Regions from separate parts of the Rugosimonospora acidiphila genome, predicted to be linked through region 2. Evidence: riboswitches for the same ligand, from Rfam matches in the RefSeq annotation. Region 2 holds a riboswitch; the other holds the start of a gene.
The links. Region 2 has a riboswitch for ZMP and ZTP ahead of ABEA87_RS37500 (glycine hydroxymethyltransferase). Riboswitches for the same ligand answer to the same signal wherever they lie in the genome.
Positions count from the first base shown of each region.

Region 1: it holds a riboswitch for ZMP and ZTP, as region 2 does, so the genes downstream of both, ABEA87_RS38650 (phosphoribosylaminoimidazolecarboxamide formyltransferase) here and ABEA87_RS37500 (glycine hydroxymethyltransferase) in region 2, are expected to answer to the same signal.

Region 1 covers NZ_BAABJQ010000042.1:2,290-12,721, forward strand. Annotated here, with positions in the region: gene ABEA87_RS38625 (TetR/AcrR family transcriptional regulator) at 1-271, shown strand, start outside; gene ABEA87_RS38630 (SDR family NAD(P)-dependent oxidoreductase) at 268-1,107, shown strand; gene ABEA87_RS38635 (hypothetical protein) at 1,253-1,627, shown strand; gene ABEA87_RS38640 (right-handed parallel beta-helix repeat-containing protein) at 1,813-3,645, shown strand; gene ABEA87_RS38645 (TetR/AcrR family transcriptional regulator) at 3,737-4,363, shown strand; gene ABEA87_RS38650 (phosphoribosylaminoimidazolecarboxamide formyltransferase) at 4,489-5,673, opposite strand; ZMP/ZTP riboswitch at 5,688-5,771, opposite strand; gene hemF (oxygen-dependent coproporphyrinogen oxidase) at 5,794-6,711, opposite strand; gene ABEA87_RS38660 (sugar porter family MFS transporter) at 6,956-8,413, shown strand; gene ABEA87_RS38665 (NADPH-dependent F420 reductase) at 8,565-9,233, opposite strand; gene dinB (DNA polymerase IV) at 9,346-10,432, opposite strand, start outside.
Region 2 covers NZ_BAABJQ010000037.1:69,524-79,955, forward strand. Annotated here, with positions in the region: gene ABEA87_RS37485 (response regulator transcription factor) at 1-99, shown strand, start outside; gene ABEA87_RS37490 (HNH endonuclease signature motif containing protein) at 471-1,736, shown strand; gene ABEA87_RS37495 (FUSC family protein) at 2,297-4,669, opposite strand; ZMP/ZTP riboswitch at 4,987-5,071, shown strand; gene ABEA87_RS37500 (glycine hydroxymethyltransferase) at 5,116-6,582, shown strand; gene pabB (aminodeoxychorismate synthase component I) at 6,590-8,785, shown strand; gene gcvT (glycine cleavage system aminomethyltransferase GcvT) at 8,895-10,031, shown strand; gene ABEA87_RS37515 (ASCH domain-containing protein) at 10,042-10,432, shown strand, end outside.

The sequences.
Region 1 (10,432 bases), on a different contig from region 2:
GCGGCTGCGCACCGAGGCCCTGCAACGCCGGCGCGACGCGCTCGCGGTCATTCAGGGCCGCGCCCGGGATCGCGGCGACCTCCCACCGAGCCCGTCCCCCGGCACCGCCGCCGACCTCGTCTTCGGCGTCATCTGGTACCGGGTGCTCGTCACCCACCAGCCGCTGGATCAGGCGCTGGTCGACGAGCTGGTAGCCATGCTCGCCCCGGCCGCGAACGGCGGCCGGCGCCGCACCACGTCATCGAGACCGAGACAAGGAAGCAACGGATGAACCAGCCCCGCACCGTCCTCATCACCGGCGCCACCGACGGGCTCGGCCGCGCACTCGCGGACCGGCTCGCCGCCGGCGGCACCACGCTGATCCTGCACGGCCGCGACCGGGACCGGCTCGACCGCGCGGCCGACGAGATCCGCGACGCGCACCGGGTGCCCCGGCCGCGCACCGTCCTGGCCGACCTGGCCGAACTGGCCCAGGTCCGCCGGTTGGCCGCCGACGTGCGGGCGGTCACCGACCGGCTCGACGTGCTGGTGAGCAACGCGGGCATCGGCGGCGGCGAGCCCGACGGCCGCACCCGGCGCACCAGCGTCGACGGGTACGAGCTGCGCTTCGCGGTCAACTACCTGGCCGGGTTCCTGTTGACCGTCGAGCTGCTCCCGCTGCTGCGCCGATCCGCGCCGGCACGCGTCGTCAACGTCGCCTCGATCGGCCAGCACCCGCTCGACTTCGACGACCTGATGATCGAACGCGGGTACAGCGGCGGCCGGGCGTACGGCCAGAGCAAGCTCGCGCAGATCATGTCCGGGTTCGAGCTGAGCCGGCGGGTGCCGGCCGCCGAGGTCACCGTCAACAGCCTGCACCCGGCCACGTACATGCCGACCAAGATGGTGCTGAAGGAGATCGGGTACCACATCGACGAGCTGGACGAGGGCGTAGCGGCCACCGAACGGCTGGTCACCGACCCGGCCGTGGCCGGCACCACCGGCCGGTTCTTCGACCGCACCCGCGACACCAGGCCCAACGCCCAGGCGTACGACGACCACGCCCGCGCCCGGTTGTGGGCACGCAGCCTCGACCTCGTGGGACTGCGCGACACCGAGACGACCTGACGTCCACCGCCCCGACCCAGGTCGCCGCTCGCCCGGTGATTACCAGAAATTCTTAAGGTTGTATCCAGGCGGTTCGGATTTCGCAGGGCTATCGTCACCCGGGACGGGGTGGGCGGCGATCGGGTGGCGGCGATAAGGAGCGAGGATGGCGCAGAGCGCGGAGTCGGGTCACGCCGCGACGGTCAAGGACCGTACGGCCACCGCGGAGGGCGGGCGTGGCGGGCACGTCGCGCACCTTGAGGGGCAGATCGAGGTGCTGCGCGGCCAGGTCGCCGCGCTCGAGGCGGCCGACGAGCACCACCGCGCCGAACTGAGCGCGGCCGTGGCCGAGGCGGCCGAGGCGCGCGGGACCCTGCGCGAGTCGCAGGCGCGCCTGAAGGAACGGCAGCAGGTCATCGACGATCTCCGCAAGCGCCTCGACACCGTGCAGGCCGCGCAGGCCCGCGCCGAGCAGGAGCGTTCGGCCGTCATCGAGGCGCTGGGCCGGCGCGCGAAGCGCCGGCTTGCCGCCACCGGCTGATCGGCGCGCGGCCCATCCGCTCATTCGCGCGCGGCACGACGCGCTGATCGGCGCGTGGTGCCGCGTGACTGCCTGGTCCACTGTGGCCAGTAGCGGGGATGGCCTGGTGTTCGCGGGTTGATACGCTCGGCGGCCGGTCGGTCCACGGTGGACCGCCCGCCGCCCGCCGTCCGCAAGGGAACATCATGGCAAACTCCTCGCGCCGCGACATGCTGCGCTCCGCGCTCACCGTCGGCGGCCTGACCGTCGCCGCCACCGCGCTGGTCCCACCGGACGGCGCCGCCGCGGCGACCACGACCGGGCTCGACTGGGTCGACGTGACCAGCCATGGCGCGGATCCGACCGGCGCCGCCGACTCGACCCAGGCCATCAACGCCGCACTGGCGGCGACTCCGGTCGGTGGCGTCTGCTACCTGCCCGCCGGGACCTACCGCACCTCCAAGCCGCTGGTCGTGCCGCCGGCCGTCACCCTGCTCGGCTCGCACGGTACGCATCTGGACATCACCACCTGTGCCATCAGGCCGTCGTCGAACTTCACCGGGCTTGCGCTGCCGGCGACCACCGTGGCGGGTGCCGCCTATCCGGCGGCCACCGTCTCGGCCGTCATCGTCATGCTCGACCAGGTCGCCGGCGGATACTCGGGACCGTCGCAGGAGCAGCGGATCGCCAACGTCTCGGTGGACTGCTCGGACCTGCCGGCCGGTAGCGGGATCGACGGGATCACGGCGGTCGGCTACGTCCACGGCGTGTGCCTGGACAACGTCGCGGTGAACAAGGCACCGGCGCACGGCTTCACCGCGACGGGCCGGGACGGCGGAAACCCCTATAGCTGGCGGCTGACCCGGGTGGCCGTCAACGCGGCGGGAACCTACGGGTTCAACGTGGCCAACCTCACCGACTCCACGTTCATCGACTGCGAGGCCATCGGCACCGGCGGGTCCGGCTGGTACATCGCCGGGGACAGCAACTCGCACTTCACCAACTGCCGCGCCGAGTGGGCCGGACTACACGGCTTCGAGGTGCACTCGTCCGGGCAGTCCTCGTACACGTTCACCGCCTGCTCCACCGACCGCAACTCCCACAACGGCATGTACATCGCTGACTCCGGCGGGGTGGGGCCGATCCTGCTGACCGGCTGCATGTTCAACCGCGACGGGCGCAACGGCGGTGCGGGCGGCGGCGGCTTCGCCGGCCTGGCCGTCTCGGGCAGCACCTCCCCGATCGTGGTGAACGGCTGTGTGACCGCGGTGCACGCGGACGATGGCGGCACCGGGGTGGAGTCTCCGCAGTACGGCATCTCGGTGAAGAGCGCCAGCTACGTCGCGGTGGACGGCGGCTTCTACTGGGGCGTGAGCGCCGGTTGGTTCGACGGCGGCGGCAACATCACGCTGCGGCGCGGACCGAACATCGCCGAGGCGACCGGGCCGCAGACGGCGCCGAAGCTGAACCTGCGCAACTCGTGGGGTACCGACAACGGCTCGGGGCTGGCGATCGCGCTCAACGGCGCCGACCAGACCGGGCTCACACTGTCCAATGTGGACAGCAACATCAACCAGCCGCTGCTGTTGATGACCGCGGGGGCCTCGGCCGCCGACGCGCTCATCAAGGGGCGGGTTGCCGGCGACACCTCCAGCCGCGTCGTGTTCAGCGCCGCCGGGTCGCTGTCGCTCGGGCCGGGCAACGCGACCACCGACGCCACCTGGGGCCGGCTGGCCAAGGCCCAGATCGGCAGTGCGGACTCGGACATCGTGGCCGGCCTCGCCGGCAAGGGGCTGCGGGTCAAGGAGGGCACCAATGCCAAGATGGGTACCCTCACCCTCAACGGCACCACCGCGGTGACCGTCGCCACGACCGCCGTCACCGCGAGCAGCCGCATCTTCCTGACCGTGCAGACGCCCGGCGGCACCCCGGCCGGCGTCGCCTACGTGTCCGCCCGGACGGCGGGCAAGTCGTTCAGCGTCAAGGGCGCGGCGAACGACAAGTCGGTCGTCGCCTGGCTGATCATCGAGCCCGCCTAACCGATTTCGAGACGCACCCTGGCCGGGCGCGGCGGCAGGCGGTCCCCCTGCTACGGTAAGCGGGGAGTTCCCCGATTGTCCTAGGAGGAGCATGCCACCGCCCGCCGCCGGGCCGGCACCGGATCAGGCACCGCCACGCCCGCGGCGCGCCGACGCGCAGCGCAACTACGACCGGCTGCTCGCGACCGCCCGCGAGGTGTTCGCCGAGCACGGCGCCGACGCCCCCCTGGACGACATCGCCCGCCGCGCCGGCATCGGCAACGCCACGATGTACCGGCACTTCCCGACCCGCCGCGAGCTGATCATCGCGGTGTACGCCGACGAGGTGACCGAGCTGTGCGCCCGGGGCGAAGCGCTGCTCGCGCACGAGGCGCCCGGCGAGGCGTTGCTGACCTGGCTGCGGGCCTTCATCGCGCACGTGGCCACCAAACGGGAGCTGGCACAGGCCATTCCCAACGATCGCGGCGGGCAGCGTTCGGCACTGTTCGACGGCTGGCACGACGCGATGCGCGCGACCGCGTCCCGGTTGCTGGCCCGCGCCCAACGCCGCGGTGCCGCCCGCGCCGGCCTCGATCCGGCCGACCTGCTGACGCTGGCCAACGGCATCGCGCTGACCAGCGCCGACGCCGACCAGGCCGGACGCTGCCTCGACCTGCTGCGCGACGGCATCGCACCGCTACCGGCGGGCCACCGGGCGCGAATCGCCGAACCGGGCTGAGGTCCGCGGGAGCACCCGGCCGCGCCGCAGAGTGCGCCCGCGGACCAGGGGCATCCGGCGGCGGCCCGTGCCGCCACGCTCTCGGGCGCGACCTGCTCCGGCTCGGCCGCGCCCGTCGCCTCGCGTCAGTGCCGGAACAGCCGCACGCCGGTGTGGCAGAGCGTCATGCCGTGCTCCCGGCACGCCGCCACCACGTCGCCGGAGCGCGCCGCGCCGCCCGGCTCGGCGATGTACCGCACCCCGTGGCGGCGCGCGTGGTCGACGTTGTCGCGGAACGGCAGCGCCCCGTCCGACGCCAGGCTCACCCCGTCGAGCCGGGCCAGCCAGTCACCGCGCTCGGCGGCCGCCAGCGGCGCAACGCCGGGCAGGTCCCCGTCGAGATAGCGGATCCGCTCCCCCACCCGATCCTGCACCCGCGCGGTCGCCTCGACGGGCACCGCGCGTACCGCCGGGTGCCGGCGCAGCCACCAGGTGCCGGCCTTGGCACCGGCCAGCCGGACACAGTCCACCCGGGACTGCTGCCCCGCCCCGACGCCCAGCGTCATCCCGTCGCGCACATACGCGACCGAGTTCGACTGGGTGTACCGCACCGTGATGAGTCCCAGCAACAGGTCGTCGCGGGCCGGCCCGGGCAGCGTGCCGCACACCGGGTCGGCCAGGTGCGCCGGGCCGAGTTCGATGTCGTCGCGCGGCGCCACGAACCGGTACCCGTACTCCTCGCGTACCTGCTCGGCCGGCGGCCGAAAGGCCGGGTCGGCCTCCAGCACCAGGAAACCGCCGCCCTTTTTCGCCGACAGGGTGGCCATCGTGCCCGGGGCGTAGCCGGGCGCCACGATTCCGTCGCACACCACGCGGCGCAGCAACTGGGCCAGCGCCTCGTCCACCGGTTCGGAGACGGCGACGAAGTCGCCGTACGAACTCTTCGGATCGGTGTCCCTGGCCCGGACGTACGCGCTGGCCACCCCGCTGAGGGCGGCACCGTCCACGCCGTAGGTCTCGGCCATCACCGCGTCGATCGGCCCGGCGGTCGCCGCCCCGGCCGGTGAGACGTGCTTGAACGACGCGGCGGCCGGGCGGCCCAGGGCACCCGCGGCCTCCCGTACGAGTTGCCACGCACCGAGGGCGTCCAGCAGATTGATGTAGGACGGCTCGCCGTGCAGCACCCGCAGCGGCGGGTGGGCCGCATCGAGGGGGGTGGCGGCGGCCGGCCGCTGGTGGGGATTCATGCCGTACCGCAGCGGAACGGCGGACGGTTGCGACCTCGGCGGTCGCATCATCGGCGGGCGCGTCATGGTTTGCCTCCGGCGCATCGAGCCTCGCGCGTCGCGGATGCCCAGGCGGTCGGCGCCGACGTGTCCTGCGGCCGCTTCCCGGTGGTGACCCACCTTCGCCAGTCGCGGCCACCGCCACGTTAACAGTTCGCGCCCGCGTCAGGCGCGCGCGGCCCAGTCCGTCGGTTGCAGGCACCGGACGGTCAGCTCCTCGGGGCTGCCAGGCTCCGGCCGCACATCGAACGCCCAGCCCGCCACCGCCGGCAGCGACATCAGGATCGCCTCGACGTTGCCCCGGGTCTCCAGCCCGAACCGGGTGCCCCGGTCATACACCAGATTGAACTCCACGTAGCGCCCGCGCCGCAGCAGCTGCCACTGCCGCTCCCGCTGGCCGTAGGGCGTCGCGCGGCGCCGCGCGACGATCGGCTCGATCGCGTCGAGCAGCACACCGCTGCCGTCCCGGACGAAGTCGAAGCAGCGCTGCCAGCTGACCCCGTCGGCCCCGGACAGCCGGTCGAAGAAGATGCCGCCCACGCCCCGCATCTCGGCGCGGTGCGGCAGGTAGAAGTACCGGTCGCAGGCTTGCTTCCAGGCCGGGTACCAGCCCGGATCGTACCGGTCGCAGCAGGCTTTCAGGGTGGCGTGGAAGTGCGTCGCGTCCTGCTCGAAGGCGTAGCACGGGGTCAGGTCGGCACCGCCGCCGAACCACCACGTGCCGTCCCGCTCGCCGCCGTCCACCTCGAAGTACCGGAAGTTGGCGTGGAACGACGGCGTGTACGGGTTCACCGCGTGCAGCACCACCGAGATGCCGGTCGCCACGAACGGCCTGCCGGCAAGCTCCGGCTGCGTGTCGGCGATGCTGGCCGGCACCCGGGCGCCGTGCACCAACGACACGTTCACGCCCCCGCGCTCGAACACCCTGCCCTGCTCGAGGATGCGCGCGGTGCCGCCGCCCAATTCGGGGCGGCTCCACGGCGCCTGCCGGAAGGTGGCCCGCCCGTCCATCCGCTCGAACCCGTCAACCAGCCGCGCCTGCTCCTGCCGCAGGAATTCGACGACCGTTTCGGCCCTGCCCATCCCGATGTGCCTCCCTGGCGCCATCGCGTCGCGTGAACGCGGAACCGGTCGGCCGGCCCGCGTGCCCACCGGCGGATGCGTGATCCGCGCCACCGCGCCTGCCGCGCGCCACGGTACCGCATCCACGCACCATGGCCGATCTCACATCCGAGCCGCTCGGATTGGTCAGAAGCGCGACTGGGTAGTCGGTGAAGCACGGCGACCGCTGGCGGCCGCCGGGTACTGGTTGGTGAAGGGGGCGCACATGACGACAACGACCGCCGCCGCCGGCGGGCCTGATGTGTTGGAGGCGTTGGACCAGCGGTCACCGACCGGCTTCTACTGGTCATTGACCATATTGGCCACCATCGGTGGGTTCCTGTTTGGATTCGACACCTCGAACATCGGATCGGCGCTGAACTTCGTGCCGTATCACCTCAGCGGGTTCGCCCTGGGCTATCTGGTGGCGGGTGCCTCGCTGGGCGCGGCGGCCGGCGCGATCCTGGCCGGTCCGCTGACCGACCGGCTGGGACGCAAGTACCTGCTGATCGCGGATGCCCTGATCTACGCGGTGGGCGCCCTGTTGTCCGCGTTCACACCGGACGCCGCGGTGCTGCTCGCCGCGCGCACGCTGATCGGCATCGCGGTCGGTGCCGACTCGGCGATCGCGACCGCCTACATCGCCGAGTACGCGCCGCGCAACCGGCGCGGGTCGCTGGGCATGCTGCAGCAGTGGATGGTGACTGTCGGCATCCTGGTGGCGTACGTGGTGGCGCTGGTCATCTTCAAGACGATGCCGCACAGCGCGGGGACCCTGGACTGGCGTCTGATCCTGGGCCTGGGTGCGGTGCCGGCGCTGATCGGGTTGGTGCTGCGCACCCGGATGCCCGAGTCACCGCGCTGGCTGCTGCGCCACGGCCGCTACGAGGAGGCGCGCAAGGCCGTCGCGATCCTGGGTGTGCAGGCGACCACCGAGGACGTCGAGCGGGCCGCCCGCCGGCTGGAGGCCAGCGAGCACGGGCGCGAGCGCGCCAAGTTCCGGACCTGGACCCCGGGCGTGCGCCGGGCGCTGATGGTGGTCTGCGTGTTCTTCGTCTTCCAGCAGATCACCGGCATCAACGTGCCGCTGTACTACGGCCCGCACCTGCTCGGCCCGCTGTTCCAGGGCAGCGACACCTCGAAGGTGGCCACCACGGTCGCCGGCGTCGAGGTGACCGCCATCATGACGGTGGTCAACGTGGCCGCCACGTACCTCGCGTTCCGCTACATCGACCGGATCGGGCGGCGCCGGCTGGCGATCGGCGGGTACCTGGGGATGGCCGTGTTCGGGGTGGTCGCTGCCATCGGCCTGGGGCTGATGACCGGGACGCCGCGCACGGTCGTGGTGATGATCGGCCTGTGCATGTTCATCGCCAGCTTCGCGGTCGGCGTAGGCGGCACCGGCTGGCTCATCCAGGGCGAGGTGTTCCCGACCGCGGTGCGCGGCCAGGCCGCCGCGATCGGCGCCACCGTCGACTGGCTCGCCAACTTCGCGCTCATCGAGGCCTTCCCGACCTGGCAGTCGGCGATCGGGCTGGCCTGGGTGATGGTCTGCTTCGCGGTGCTGTGTCTGATGGCTGTCGCGTTCGTCGGCCGGTTCCTGCCGGAGACCAAGGGCCGTTCGGTCGAGGAGATCACTGCGCTGTTCGATAAGCAGGCGGTCACCGGCGCCGCGGTCGCCTGACGCCGAAATATGCTCCACTGTGGATGGTGGGTCGTCGCGGATACCCGTGGCGACCCACCATCGTGTTCACCGCGATTCCGGTGCGCACATCCCCGCTGCCGCCGGGTCGGCAGGCGCGACGGCAGCGGGGATGGCTCGACGGATCGATCGCTCAGGCGCCGAAGGCGGCCAGGGCGGCCCGTACCGCAGCCGCGTCGGCCGCGACCCCGGTCTCGTCGCTGAACTGCCCGTACAGCCCGGCGTACGCGGGGGTGTTCGGCTGGAAGGCGCGCGAGTCGCGCAGCGAGCCGCCGTCCACCGCGTCGTACCCGATCTCGTCCAGGAACGTGGTGACCCTCGCCTTGGCCTGCGCGTCATCGCCGGCGATCGGGAGGGCGGTGCGATCCGCCGAACCGGCCGGGCGGGCCAGCGATCCGAGGTGCTTGAAGTAAATGTTGTTGAATCCCTTCACCACCTTGGCGTTCGGCAGGTGCGCCTGAAGCAGCTCGCTGCTGGCGGCCGAGTCGTCGTCCAGCTCGGCAACCTGCCCGTCACGCTCGGGGTAGTAGTTGTTCGTGTCGATGACCACACGCCCGGCCACCGCGTCGGCCGGCACCGACCGGTACGCCTTCAGCGGGACGCTCACGACCACCAGGTCGCCGGCCGTCGCAGCCTCTTGAGGGGTGGCGGCCCGAGCCCGGGGGCCGAGCTCGTCCACGAGGTCCTTGAGCGTCTCGGGTCCCCGGGAGTTGCTGAGGACCACGTCATACCCGGCCGCTATCGCCAGTCGGGCTACGGTGCCACCGATGTTTCCGCTACCAATGAAGCCCACAGTCGTCATGGTTCTGGGCAACCATCGGAGGGCGGCCAACATTCCTTGATGTGGTGACACCCACGGCGGGCCCGTCCCGGTGAACCAGCCGCCGGCGCCGGCCGTGAAGCATCCTGGGTGTTCAGTCCGGCAGCAGCGGCACGGCCGGCCCGCCGTCGCGGCCGAGCAGGGCCGCCCGGGTGACGGCCGAGGAGCCGAACCGCTCCCGCACGGCGTCCACCGCCGCGTCGAGGTCGGCGTCGGCCTCGGCCCCCGGGTGCAGCGGCAACTCCAGCTGGATGCCGCCGTCATCGAGGTTGCCCACGGCCACCCCGACGAGGGTGAGGCCCCGGTCGCGCACCATCGGCATGGCCGCGGCCAGCAGCGCCCGGGCGGTGCCGAGGATCGGACGGGTCCCGGAGGTCGGCCAGGGCAGCGTCTGTGAGCGGGTGATGCGGGAGAAGTCACCGAAGCGTAGCCGCAATACCACCGTGCGTCCCGGCCGCCCCGCGGCCCGCATCCGCCCGGTCACCCGGTCGACGAGCCCGGCGAGTACCGCGTCGAGTTCGGCCGGCGAGCGGTGGGAGCGGCCCAGGGCGCGCTGGGCTCCGATCGAGCCGCGGCGCCGGCCGACCTGGACGGGTCGGGAGGGGCGTTGGGCGTAGTCTCCCCCACGCCCCGGCCCGGCCGCGCTTCCCTGTGGGTCCAGGCCCAGCGCCAGAGCGTGCAGGTGCCGCCCTGACCCGGGGCCGAGTACCGAGACCAGCGCCGCCTCGCCGAGCCGGGCCACCTGCCCGACCGTGTGGATGCCGCGCTCCCGTAGCTTGCCGGCGGTGACCGGGCCCACGCCCCAGAGCGCCTCCACCGGCAGCGGATGCAGGAAGGCCACCTCGCCGTCTGGCGGCACCACCAGCAGGCCGTCCGGCTTGGCCACCCGGCTGGCCACCTTGGCCAGGAACTTCGTGCGGGCGACGCCGACCGTGATCGGCAACCCGACCCGGGACAGCACCTCGCCGCGCAGCCGGGCCGCTATCTCCGCCGGGCTTCCCGAGATCCGGCGCAGGCCGCCGACATCCAGGAACGCCTCGTCGATGGACAGGCCCTCGACCAGCGGCGTGGTCTGCCGGAACACCTCGAAGACCGCCTTGCTGGCCTGCGCGTAGGCCGACATCCGGGGCTCCACCACGACGGCCGACGGGCACAGCCGCCGGGCCTGCCGTCCGCCCATC
Region 2 (10,432 bases):
AGCCGTGTGCTGACCAAGCTGGGGCTGCGGGACCGTACCCAGGCCGTCGTCGCCGCGTACGAGACCGGGCTGGTGGTTCCCCGCTTTTACAGGTCGTGACGGCGTCGGTGTCGCGAGTCGCAGGGGCGCGGTCAGCAGGTTCACCAGCGACTTGAGTAGTGACGAAAAAATGCCAAGGGTGCGAGCCATGGGCGCCAAACGTCAGCGGCAAGTCGGCCAGGTCGGGGTGCTGTTCGCGGAGCAACTCCACCGTGGCCGGCCCCAGCGCCGTTGGCGCTCGCTGCGGATGTGGGCGCGTTTGTGGGTTGGTCGGCCAGAATCACGTCCGGAACGGTGGCTTCGCGCGCCGCGACCAAACGCGCGATCGACGGCACCATCAGCCAGACCGGTTCGTTCACCATTCGCGCATTGGCCAGTGACCCGGATCGCTGGGCTCGAGAGTTGTCAGACCCCATCAATAGCCTCGCATCGTGGACGGGGATCCGTTGATCGAGCTGGAGCGCGCGGTGCGGTCGCTCGCGCACGCGTCGGTCTGGGCTCAGTCCCCGCAGGTGTTGATTGACTGTTTGGATCGGGCGTATGCGTTGGCGTCGCGGTTGGACGCGGTCCGGCTGGGTTTGATTCGGGAGATCGATGGGCGGGACCTTGCCCGGCGGCAGGGTGCCACGACGACGACCGCGTGGCTACGCGACCGATACCGGTTGTCCGGGGCTGCGGCGGCGCGTCAGGTGAGGCTCGCCGCGGCGTTGCACGGCCAGTTGCCGAAGACGGTGGAGGCGTTGGCCGCCGGCACGGTCAACCTTGAGCAGGCGCAGGTGATCGCGGCCGCTGTCCCCACTCTCCCCGCCGGGGTCCGCCCCGAGGGGGAGGAGTTTCTGGTCGGGCAGTGTGCGGTGTTCGGGCCCAAGGAGTTGGGTCGGCTGACCAGCCGACTGCTAGACGTGGTCGCCCCCCAGTTCGCCGAGGAACAGGCCGCGCAACAGTTAGCCAAGGACGAGGACCGTGCCCACGCCGACCGGTGCCTGTACCTGACCGACGTGCCCGGCCAGGCGAAGGTGCGGCTGACCGGGTGGCTGGACCAGGAGTCCGCCGCCGTGGTCCGGGCCGCGATCGACCCGTTGTGCGCACCCCGACCGGTTGATCAGGCGGGGCTGCGCGGCCCGGAGCAGCGACGCGCCGACGCCCTGGTGGAGGTATGCCGACTCGCCCTGGCCGGCGGGGAGTTGCCCGACAACGGTGGGGACCGGCCGCAGGTGACCGTCACCGTCGACCTGGACACCCTCCGCCGGCAGATCGGCGCCGCCACGTTGGACGACGGGACCGTGCTCAGCCCCGCCGCCGCCCGCCGGCTGGCGTGTGATGCCCGGATCGTGCCCGCCGTGCTGGGCAGCACGGGTCAGGTCCTGGACGTGGGCCGGGAGCGGCGCCTGTTCACCGGCCCGACCCGCCGCGCCCTGGTGCTACGCGACCGGGGTTGCGCGTTTCCCGGCTGCGACCGCCCACCCAGATGGTGCGACGGGCACCACCTCATCAGCTGGCTGGATGACGGCCCCACCAGCCTCGACAACGGGGTCCTGCTGTGCGCACACCACCACCGGGTAATCCACCAGGGCGACTGGCAGGTCAGAGTCGCCGGCGACGGGCTACCCGAGTTCATCCCACCCCGATACCTCGACCCCGACCAACAACCCCGCCGCAACATCTACCACCGCAACATCTACCACCGTAGGCAATGACACCCACCGGCAACGATCGCCACGAGCGAGGGCACCCGAAAGCCGCTAGCCGCTGCCCACTCGCCGCGCATCGCTCGCGGCTCGCTGTTCGTCGCGCACCGTTCGTCGCGCACCGCTCGTCGCTCATTGCTCGCTGCTCGTCGCGTATCGTCCGACGCGGCGTGGGCCGGGCTGCGGCGGTAGCGTTGGCGACAAGGCGGTGGTGCCGCCCCATCGACTGCGCCTGTCGGCCGCGTCAAAAGCCTCCCGATGAAGATGGTGGCAAGGATGTCGAGAACGGCCCGGCGGCTTCGTCTCACCGTCTCACAAGCCGACGCGGCCACCGTGCGCGTCCAACGGCGAGGGATGGCGAAGAGAGCCAGTATGACGATCAACGGATGTGCAACGTCTCCATCGTTGTCGACGTCGGCTCTGCTACGTCCGCGGTCCGAGGGCGTCATGGTCGGGCTGGCCGAACAGCTCGGCTGACGGCGACCGAAGCGGCCGTGCGCCTGGGCAACCTCCGGGGCACGCGCCCGCGATCGCCGGTGGGCCAGGGCCGCCGCCCCTGAGACAGCAGCCTAGGCCGCCTCCTCGAGCACCATGGTGGGCCGCGTTCGACGCATGGCCAGCCAGGAGCGGGGCGTCCGTTGGGCGGTGGCCACCGCGCGGGCTGGCGCCAGGATCCCGGCCTGCAGGCGGCGCGCCGAGTCGATGTGGTCCGCGGTCCAGATCATTCTGACCGCAGTGGCCGTGGCGCGGCCGTCCTCGCCGGTCAGGTCGCGTCGCACCGCCTCGACGAGGCGGCCGTCCGTCGCTCCGTCGTGCGCGAGTTCGTCCGGTACGGTGCCGGAGCCGGCCAGCGCGCGGGCCGCCTGCTCGTACCAGTTGACCAGCACCGTGGCGGAGTCGAGGATCTGCGCCCGGGCCGCGCCCCGGTCCCCGGCCGGCGAGGCGTCGTTGCGCTGCCAGATGTCGAGGATGGCGGTGGCGCCGAAATGCAGCACGGAGACCCCGGTGATCAACGCCGTGAGGTCGGCCAGCGGGATCGACTTCGTACCGCGCTCGGCCAGGTACCCGCGGAAGGCGTCGTCGAGCCGGCGCGACGCGGCTGCGGCGCGTCGGCTCGCGTCCTCGGGAACGGGAGCGGTCGGTACCTGTGCGTCGCACCGGGTGAGCCCGTAGTGCACGGCGTCGCGCAGGAACCGGGCGTTGTCGGAGAACGCCTCGGCCAGCGCCTGGCCGAGCGCGGAGCCGGCTCCCCGTGGCCAGAACAGCGCCCCCGCCACGAGGCTGACCGCGCAGCCGATCGCCACGTCCTCGATCCTGACCAAGCCGATCGTCCAGCCAGCGGGCGCCACGATGTTGTAGAGGATCAGCAGCGCGGCGGTGAAGCCCGCCTGCCCGGCCGCGAACGAGATGGCGGCGGGAGCCAGACCGGCGAACGCGATGGCTGGCGGCAGCAGCACCCAGAAGACCGCGGTGTTCGTGCCGACGGCCACGATGATCACGCCGCCGACGACGAACCCGATGACGGTACCCAGCAGGCCGCGCAGCGCGTTCTGGCCGGTGTTCAGAGCGTTGGAGCGCAACACGGACAGGGTGCCGAAGACCACCCAGAACGAGTGCTGGACGCCGGTCACGTCGGCCACCAGTACGGCGAGGGTCAGCGCGATGGCGCCGCGCACGCTGTTGTGCAGCCAGACCGAGTGGCGCTCGACGTGGGAGCCCGCCCGCACCCGGGCGGACGACAGCGGGGATTCCACGCCGTCCGGCCGGCGGCCGAGCAGGTGCTGCCACCAGGTGCGCCGGTTCGCGGCCACGATCAGCGTCACGTTCGCCGCGATGGCGGACGCGGCGAAGCTCAGCTGCTGGGCGCGGAAGCTCGGCCCCAGGGAGGTGACGAGCTCCCCGGCTGCCCCGAGCTTCCCGGCTGCCCCGATCTCCCCGGCTTCATTCTCGCGCGGCGCGGTCGGGACCAGCGCGCTGCCGATCGGCAGGCTCGAGGTGACCGCCTGTTCCATCTCCTCCCGGGCCCGCGCCAGGCGTCGCAGGTCGGGGTCCAGTTCGCGAGGGTCGCCGGTACCCGACTCCAGCAGCGCCGCGCCGCGCTCCAGTACCGTGGCCGCGGCCAGTTTCAGCTCGCAGACCGCCGGATCGGTGGGTGCCCGCGGCGTTTCCAAGGGCATCCGCACCAGCACGGAGTCGAGCCACATGACCTCTTCGACCAGGCGCAGCAGGGTGCGGGTCGCGGTGCTGAGGCCGGTGGGGCGGTACGGCGTCCGAAAGAACGAGCCGCGCAGCGTCGCGACGGCCCGCTGCGCCTCGTCGGCCGCCTCGTCGAGGGCCGGGCGCCGGTCCGGGTCGAAGCCCGCCCGCACGTAGTCAACGTCCACGCGCAGCCGCCGGGCCAGCCGTTCGCACGCCGTCGCGGCCGAGAGCCGCAGCGGCTCGCGGGTCGGGGCGGGCCACAGCACGGCGATGGCGATCACCGAGGTCGCGCCGGCCAGGAACCAGCCGCCGAGCTCGTCCGGGATCGAACCGAGGGGCCCGGGCTGGGTGACCGGCAGAACGAACCCGACGAGCAGCGCGGTCGTCGCGCCGGCCAGGGCCGAGCTGACCACGCCGGCGAACAGCACCGCCAGGCCCGCCACGAACGTGGCGAGCACGGCGAGCCAGACCACCTGGGAGACCAGGGTGCCGAGGCAGACCAGGAGCGCGCCGGCCAGCACCAGGCCGACCTGTGCCCGCAGCCGCTCCCGCATGGAGCCGCCGAAGTCGACGAACAGCAGGGTGGCGAACGTCCCGAACGCGGCGAAGGTGGCGACCGTCGGGCTTCCGATCACCTTGTCCGACAGGGCGAACAGGCCCGGCGCGACGATCGCCGCCCGGCCCGCTCGGCGCAGCGCGGACAGGTTGGCATCCCGGGCGCGTAGCAGCCGGAGGACGTTCACGCGACCGGGCACGGTCGGCCTGGGCGGAAACCCAGGGAGCGGTGGGGGCCCGGGGAGCGGCGGAGGCCCGGGGAGCGGCGGCCGGAGAAGAGACCGAGGCCCGGGGGCGGGGGTGTCATAGGCAGGCACATCGCTGCTGAGTGTACGGTGACCTGCCCCGTTGACGTTCCCTCTGTTCGCCCGCCCGCCCCGGTGGCGGCGCGGCGCGGGCGGCCCGAGTCGAAGGTCCGGTCGGCGGGCGTTTTGCCCCGGTTCTGGGCGCCGCGCTCCGGGGTGCCCTCGCCTGTCCGGGGTGCCGGCCCGCGCTGTTAGACTGCGTGACGGGCCGTGACTGGCGCGCTGGGATGGAACCGACCATCGGGGAGCGGCCCTGTCGCCGTGACGCCCGTCTGGCCGACACCGTGCCGTGCGTCTGGGCCTCCCACTGCACTCAAGGAGGCTCCATCGTGCCTACCCCCAGCACCGAGTCCAGTACTCGATCATCCAGTACGGAATCCGTGGCCTTCGGCGCCAGCCTGGACGCCGTACGCGCCGTCGAGCCGCGCATCGCGCAGGCCATCGCCGACGAGCTGGACGCCCAGCGCGGCTCCCTCAAGTTGATCGCCAGCGAGAACTACGCCTCACCGGCCACCCTGCTGGCCATGGGCAACTGGCTGTCCGACAAGTACGCGGAGGGCACCGTCGGGCGGCGGTTCTACGCCGGCTGCCAGCAGGTCGACACCGTGGAGTCGATCGCGGCCGAGCACGCCCGGGAGCTGTTCGGCGCCTCGCACGCCTACGTGCAGCCGCACTCCGGCATCGACGCCAACCTGGTCGCGTTCTGGGCGGTTCTGTCCCAGCGGGTCGAGTCTCCGGCGCTGCGCCGCGCCCAGGTCCGCCAGGTCAACGACCTGAGCGAGCAGGACTGGGCGACGCTGCGCCGCGAGCTGGGCGACCAGCGGATGCTCGGCATGGCCCTGGACGCCGGGGGCCACCTCACCCACGGCTTCCGTCCGAACATCTCCGGCAAGATGTTCGACCAGCGCAGCTACGGCACCGATCCGGCCACCGGGCTGCTCGACTACGACGCCCTGCGGGCCACCGCCCGCGAGTTCCGCCCGCTGATCCTGGTCGGCGGCTACTCGGCCTACCCGCGGCGGGTGAACTTCGCGATCATGCGCGAGATCGCCGACGAGGTCGGTGCGACCCTGCTGGTCGACATGGCGCACTTCGCCGGGCTGGTGGCCGGCAAGGTCCTCACCGGTGACTTCGACCCGGTGCAGCACGCGCACATCGTCACCACCACCACCCACAAGACGCTGCGCGGTCCCCGGGGCGGCATGGTGCTGTGCCAGGACGAACTCGCCGAGCACGTCGACCGGGGCTGCCCGATGGTGCTCGGCGGCCCGCTGCCGCACGTGATGGCGGCCAAGGCGGTCGCGTTGGCCGAGGCGCGCACCGAGAGCTTCCGCGACTACGCCCAGCGGGTGGTGGACAACGCGACCGCCCTGGCCGAGGGGCTGCTGCGCCGGGGCGCCCGGCTGGTCACCGGCGGCACCGACAACCACCTGGTACTGGTCGACGTGTCCGCCCACGGGCTGACCGGGCGCCAGGCGGAGGCCGCCCTGCTCGACTCCGGGATCGTCACCAACCGCAACTCGATCCCGCAGGACCCCAACGGCGCCTGGTACACCTCGGGGGTGCGCGTCGGCACGCCGGCCCTGACCACCCGGGGGCTCGGCGCGGCCGAGATGGACCAGATCGCCGAGCTCATGATCACGGTGCTCACCTCGACGCGGCCGGCCGCCGACGCGAGCGGTGGGGCGTCCAAGGCGAAGTACGCGCTGGACGGCGCGGTCGCCGAGAAGGTGCGCGCCCAGGCGGCCGACCTGCTGGCCGGCTTCCCGCTCTACCCGGGCATCACGCTGCCGTAGCGCGGCGATGGCTACCCGCGAGGGCACTACCGGCGAGGGGACCGCGCGACCGGAGTCCGGCGGGGCCCCACCGCGCGTGCTGCTGGTCGACAACTACGACTCGTACACCTACAACCTGTACCAGCTGGTGGGCCGGGTGGCCGGCGTGCCGCCGGTCGTGCTGCGCAACGACGCGCTGCCCGACCCGGCGCGGATCGGCGCGGCGTACACCCACGTGATCGTCTCTCCGGGGCCGGGGCACCCGGCCGAGGCGGTCCGGGTGGGCGGGGCCGCCGCCGTGCTGGCCGCCGGGCTGCCGGTGCTCGGGGTGTGCCTCGGGCACCAGCTGCTCGCACTCGCGCACGGCGGGCGGGTGCGTCCGGTGCCGCCCCGGCACGGCCTGACCAGCCCCGTCCGGCACGACGACCGGGGTGTCCTGAGTGGACTGCCGCAGGGTTTCCGGGCGGTGCGTTACCACTCGCTGGCGGTCGCCGAGGTGCCCGAGGAGCTGGAGGTGGCCGGGTACGCGGACGACGGGGTGGTGATGGCGCTGCGCCACCGGCGGCTTCCGCTGCACGGGGTGCAGTTCCACCCCGAGTCGATCTGCGCCGAGCACGGCGACCGGCTGATCGGCAACTTCCTCGGCCGGCACCGGGCACCGGAGCGCGTCGTGGTCGCACCCCGGCCGCCCCGGCCGGTCGGCGCCACCCTGCTGGTGCGCGAGGTCGCCTGGCGCGAGCCGGAGGACGTGTTCGCCGCGCACTTCGCCCAGCGGGAACGGGTCTGCTGGCTGGACAGCGCCCGGCACGACCGGGGCCTGGCGAGGATGTCGTACCTGGGCACGCCGGAGGGGCCGCGTGGACACGTGGTGACCGGCCGGGCCGGCGGGGCGACGGTACGGGTGGAGCGCGCCGGGGCGGTCACGACCGAGGGCGGGGACGTCTTCGGGTACCTGTCCGGCCGGCTGCGCCGGTTCGGGGTCGCGGCCGGCGACGCGCCGTACCCGTTCCGGGGCGGGTACGTCGGCTACCTGGGGTACGAGCAGGACGCCGCGTTCGCCTACGTGGAGCGGTTTCTCGCCTTCGACCACGAGCACCGGCGGCTGTACCTCAACGCGGTCGCGACCCCGGAGGACGGGGCGGACGCCCGGGATTGGCTCGACCGCACCGAGCGGATGCTCGCCGACACCCCGCCGGCCGGGCCACCGCCTCGCGGCGGGTACGTGTCCGGGGTGCGGGTACCGGGGCGGGACTGGTACGGCGGCGCGTTCCACCGGGTACGGGAGCTGCTGGCGCGGGGCGAGTCGTACGAGGTGAACCTGACCTTCCGGATGTCGTTCGAGTGCACCTCCCGGCACGCCGACCTGTACCGGCACCTGCGGCGGGTCAACCCGGCGCCGTACGCGGCGTTCCTGCGACTGCCCGAGGTGACGGTGCTCAGCTCGTCGCCGGAGTGCTTCCTGCGGGTCGGTGCGGATGGCACCGTCCAGGCGCGGCCCATCAAGGGCACCGCCGGGCGGCACCGGGACCGGGCCGACGACGAGCGGGCCCGTACGCTGCTGTCCCGCGACCGCAAGACGTTCGCCGAGAACCTGATGGTCACCGACCTGCTGCGCAACGACCTGGGCCAGGTCTGCCAGGTCGGCACGGTCGCGGTGCCGTCGCTGATGGCGGTGGAGTCCTACGCGACCGTGCACCAGCTCGTCACCACGGTGCGCGGGGTGCTGGAGCCGGCCGTGGACGCGGTCGGGTGCCTGCGGGCGGCGTTCCCGCCCGGCTCGATGACCGGGGCGCCGAAGCTGCGCACCATGGAGATCATCGATGAGGTCGAGGCGGATCCCCGGGGCGTGTACTCGGGCGGCCTGGGGTACCTGAGCCTGTCCGGCGAGGCCGACTTCAGCGTCGTCATCCGCGCCATCGTGGCCCGGGGCGAGGCCATGTCCATCGGGGTCGGTGGGGGCATCGTCGCGCTGTCGGACGTGGACGAGGAGTACGCCGAGGCGCTGCTGAAGGGCGAGGCGCTGCTGGCCGCCGTTCGTGGCGCGGGCGCGCCCGACGCCGCGGCGGCGCGACCGCCCAGCGAGCCGGCGCCCGGCAAGCCGGGCAACAGCGAGCCGGGCAACAGCGAGCCGGCGCCCGGTCGCGACCCGGGCAGTGAGTCGGCTGGCCGGCCGGGCAGCCGACCGGGTAGAGCCGGCCGCGACCCGGTGGTGACCGCACCTTGAGGCGGGCGTTGGGGGTGCCACCCGGTGCCGGCGGGGCCGGCCCCGCGTAGGGTGGCTCAAGCGATTCCAGGCCGGGTGGGCCCGCCCGGAGGCCGAAAGAGAGAGATCCATGGTCGTACCGAACGTCCGGGAAACGCCGCTCGCGTCCGAACACGCGCGGCTCGGCGCCACCTTCACGACCTTCGCCGGCTGGCGGATGCCCCTGCGGTACGTCAGCGACCTGCGCGAACACGAGGCCGTGCGGACCGCCGCCGGCCTGTTCGACCTGTCCCACATGGGGCAGATCGAGATCACCGGCCCGGACGCGGCACGCTTCCTCGACCACGCCCTGGTGCTGGACGCCTCCGCCATGCCGGTCGACCGGGCCCGGTACACCCTGATCTGCACCGCCTCGGGCGGCATGCTGGACGATCTCGTCGTCTACCACACCGGCGAGGATCAGTTCCTCATCGTGGCGAATGCCGCGAATGTCGCGACTGTGAGCGCCGAACTCGACGCCCGCATCGCGGGCTTCGACGCGCGCACCCGGGACGTGTCCGACCGGTACGCGCTCATCTCGCTGCAGGGGCCCCGCGCCGCGGAGATCCTCGCCGAGCACACCCCCGCGGACCTCAACGGCCTGCGCTACTACTCGGCGGTGGCCAGCCGGGTGGCCGGCCGCGAGGCGCTGCTGGCCCGCACGGGCTACACCGGGGAACTCGGGTTCGAGATCTACGTGGCGCCGGACGACGCGACGGCGGTCTGGGCCGACCTGCTGCGCTCCGGCGAGTCGGCCGGGGTCCAGCCGGTCGGGCTCGCGGCCCGGGACACGCTGCGGCTGGAGGCGGGCATGCCGCTGTACGGCAACGAGTTGACCGTCGACGTCACGCCCCTGCACGCCGGGCTCGGCTGGGCGGTGCCCGCGGACAAGGCGGCGGACTATGTCGGGCGCAAGGCGCTGGAGGAGTACCGGCAGTCCGGTACGCCGTCGGTGCTGGTGGGGCTGGAAGGCACCGGCCGGCGGGCGGCCCGTGCGGGTAACCCGGTGGTGGATCCGGAGTCCGGTGCGGCGGTGGGCCGGGTGACCAGCGGGGTACTCTCGCCCACGCTGGGGCACCCGATCGCGATGGCCTACGTCCCGCCCGCGCTCGCGGAGCCCGGCACCCCGGTCGACGTGGACGTGCGGGGCAGCATGCTGCGGATGACCGTGGTGGCCAAGCCGTTCTACCGCCGCGCCGACGCCCGCCGTCAGATCGCCCCGGCCTGAGCCGCCCGCGATGGACCTCGACGACCTTCCCCGGGTGGAGTTTGGCTTTCCCGGGCCGCTGCGCGACCGGCTGGTGGCCGCGATCCTGTCCGGCGCCAAGACGTCCACCTCGAGCCTGCTGCTCGGGTACGAGTGCGACAACGAGCCGCTGCCCGAGGCGGGCCAGCGGCTCGCTGTGGTGGACTCCGCGGACCGGCGGGTAGCGGTGATCGAGCTGACCGAGGTGCGGGTGGTCCGGCTCGCCGACGTCGACCTGCGACACGTCGTCGACGAGGGGGAGGGTGACGAGTCCGTGGCGGCCTGGCGGGCCGGGCACGAGGAGTTCTGGCACGCCCCCGAGGTACGCGCGGAGCTGGGCGACCCCGGCTTCACCGTGGACGACGACACCCAGGTCGTGGCCT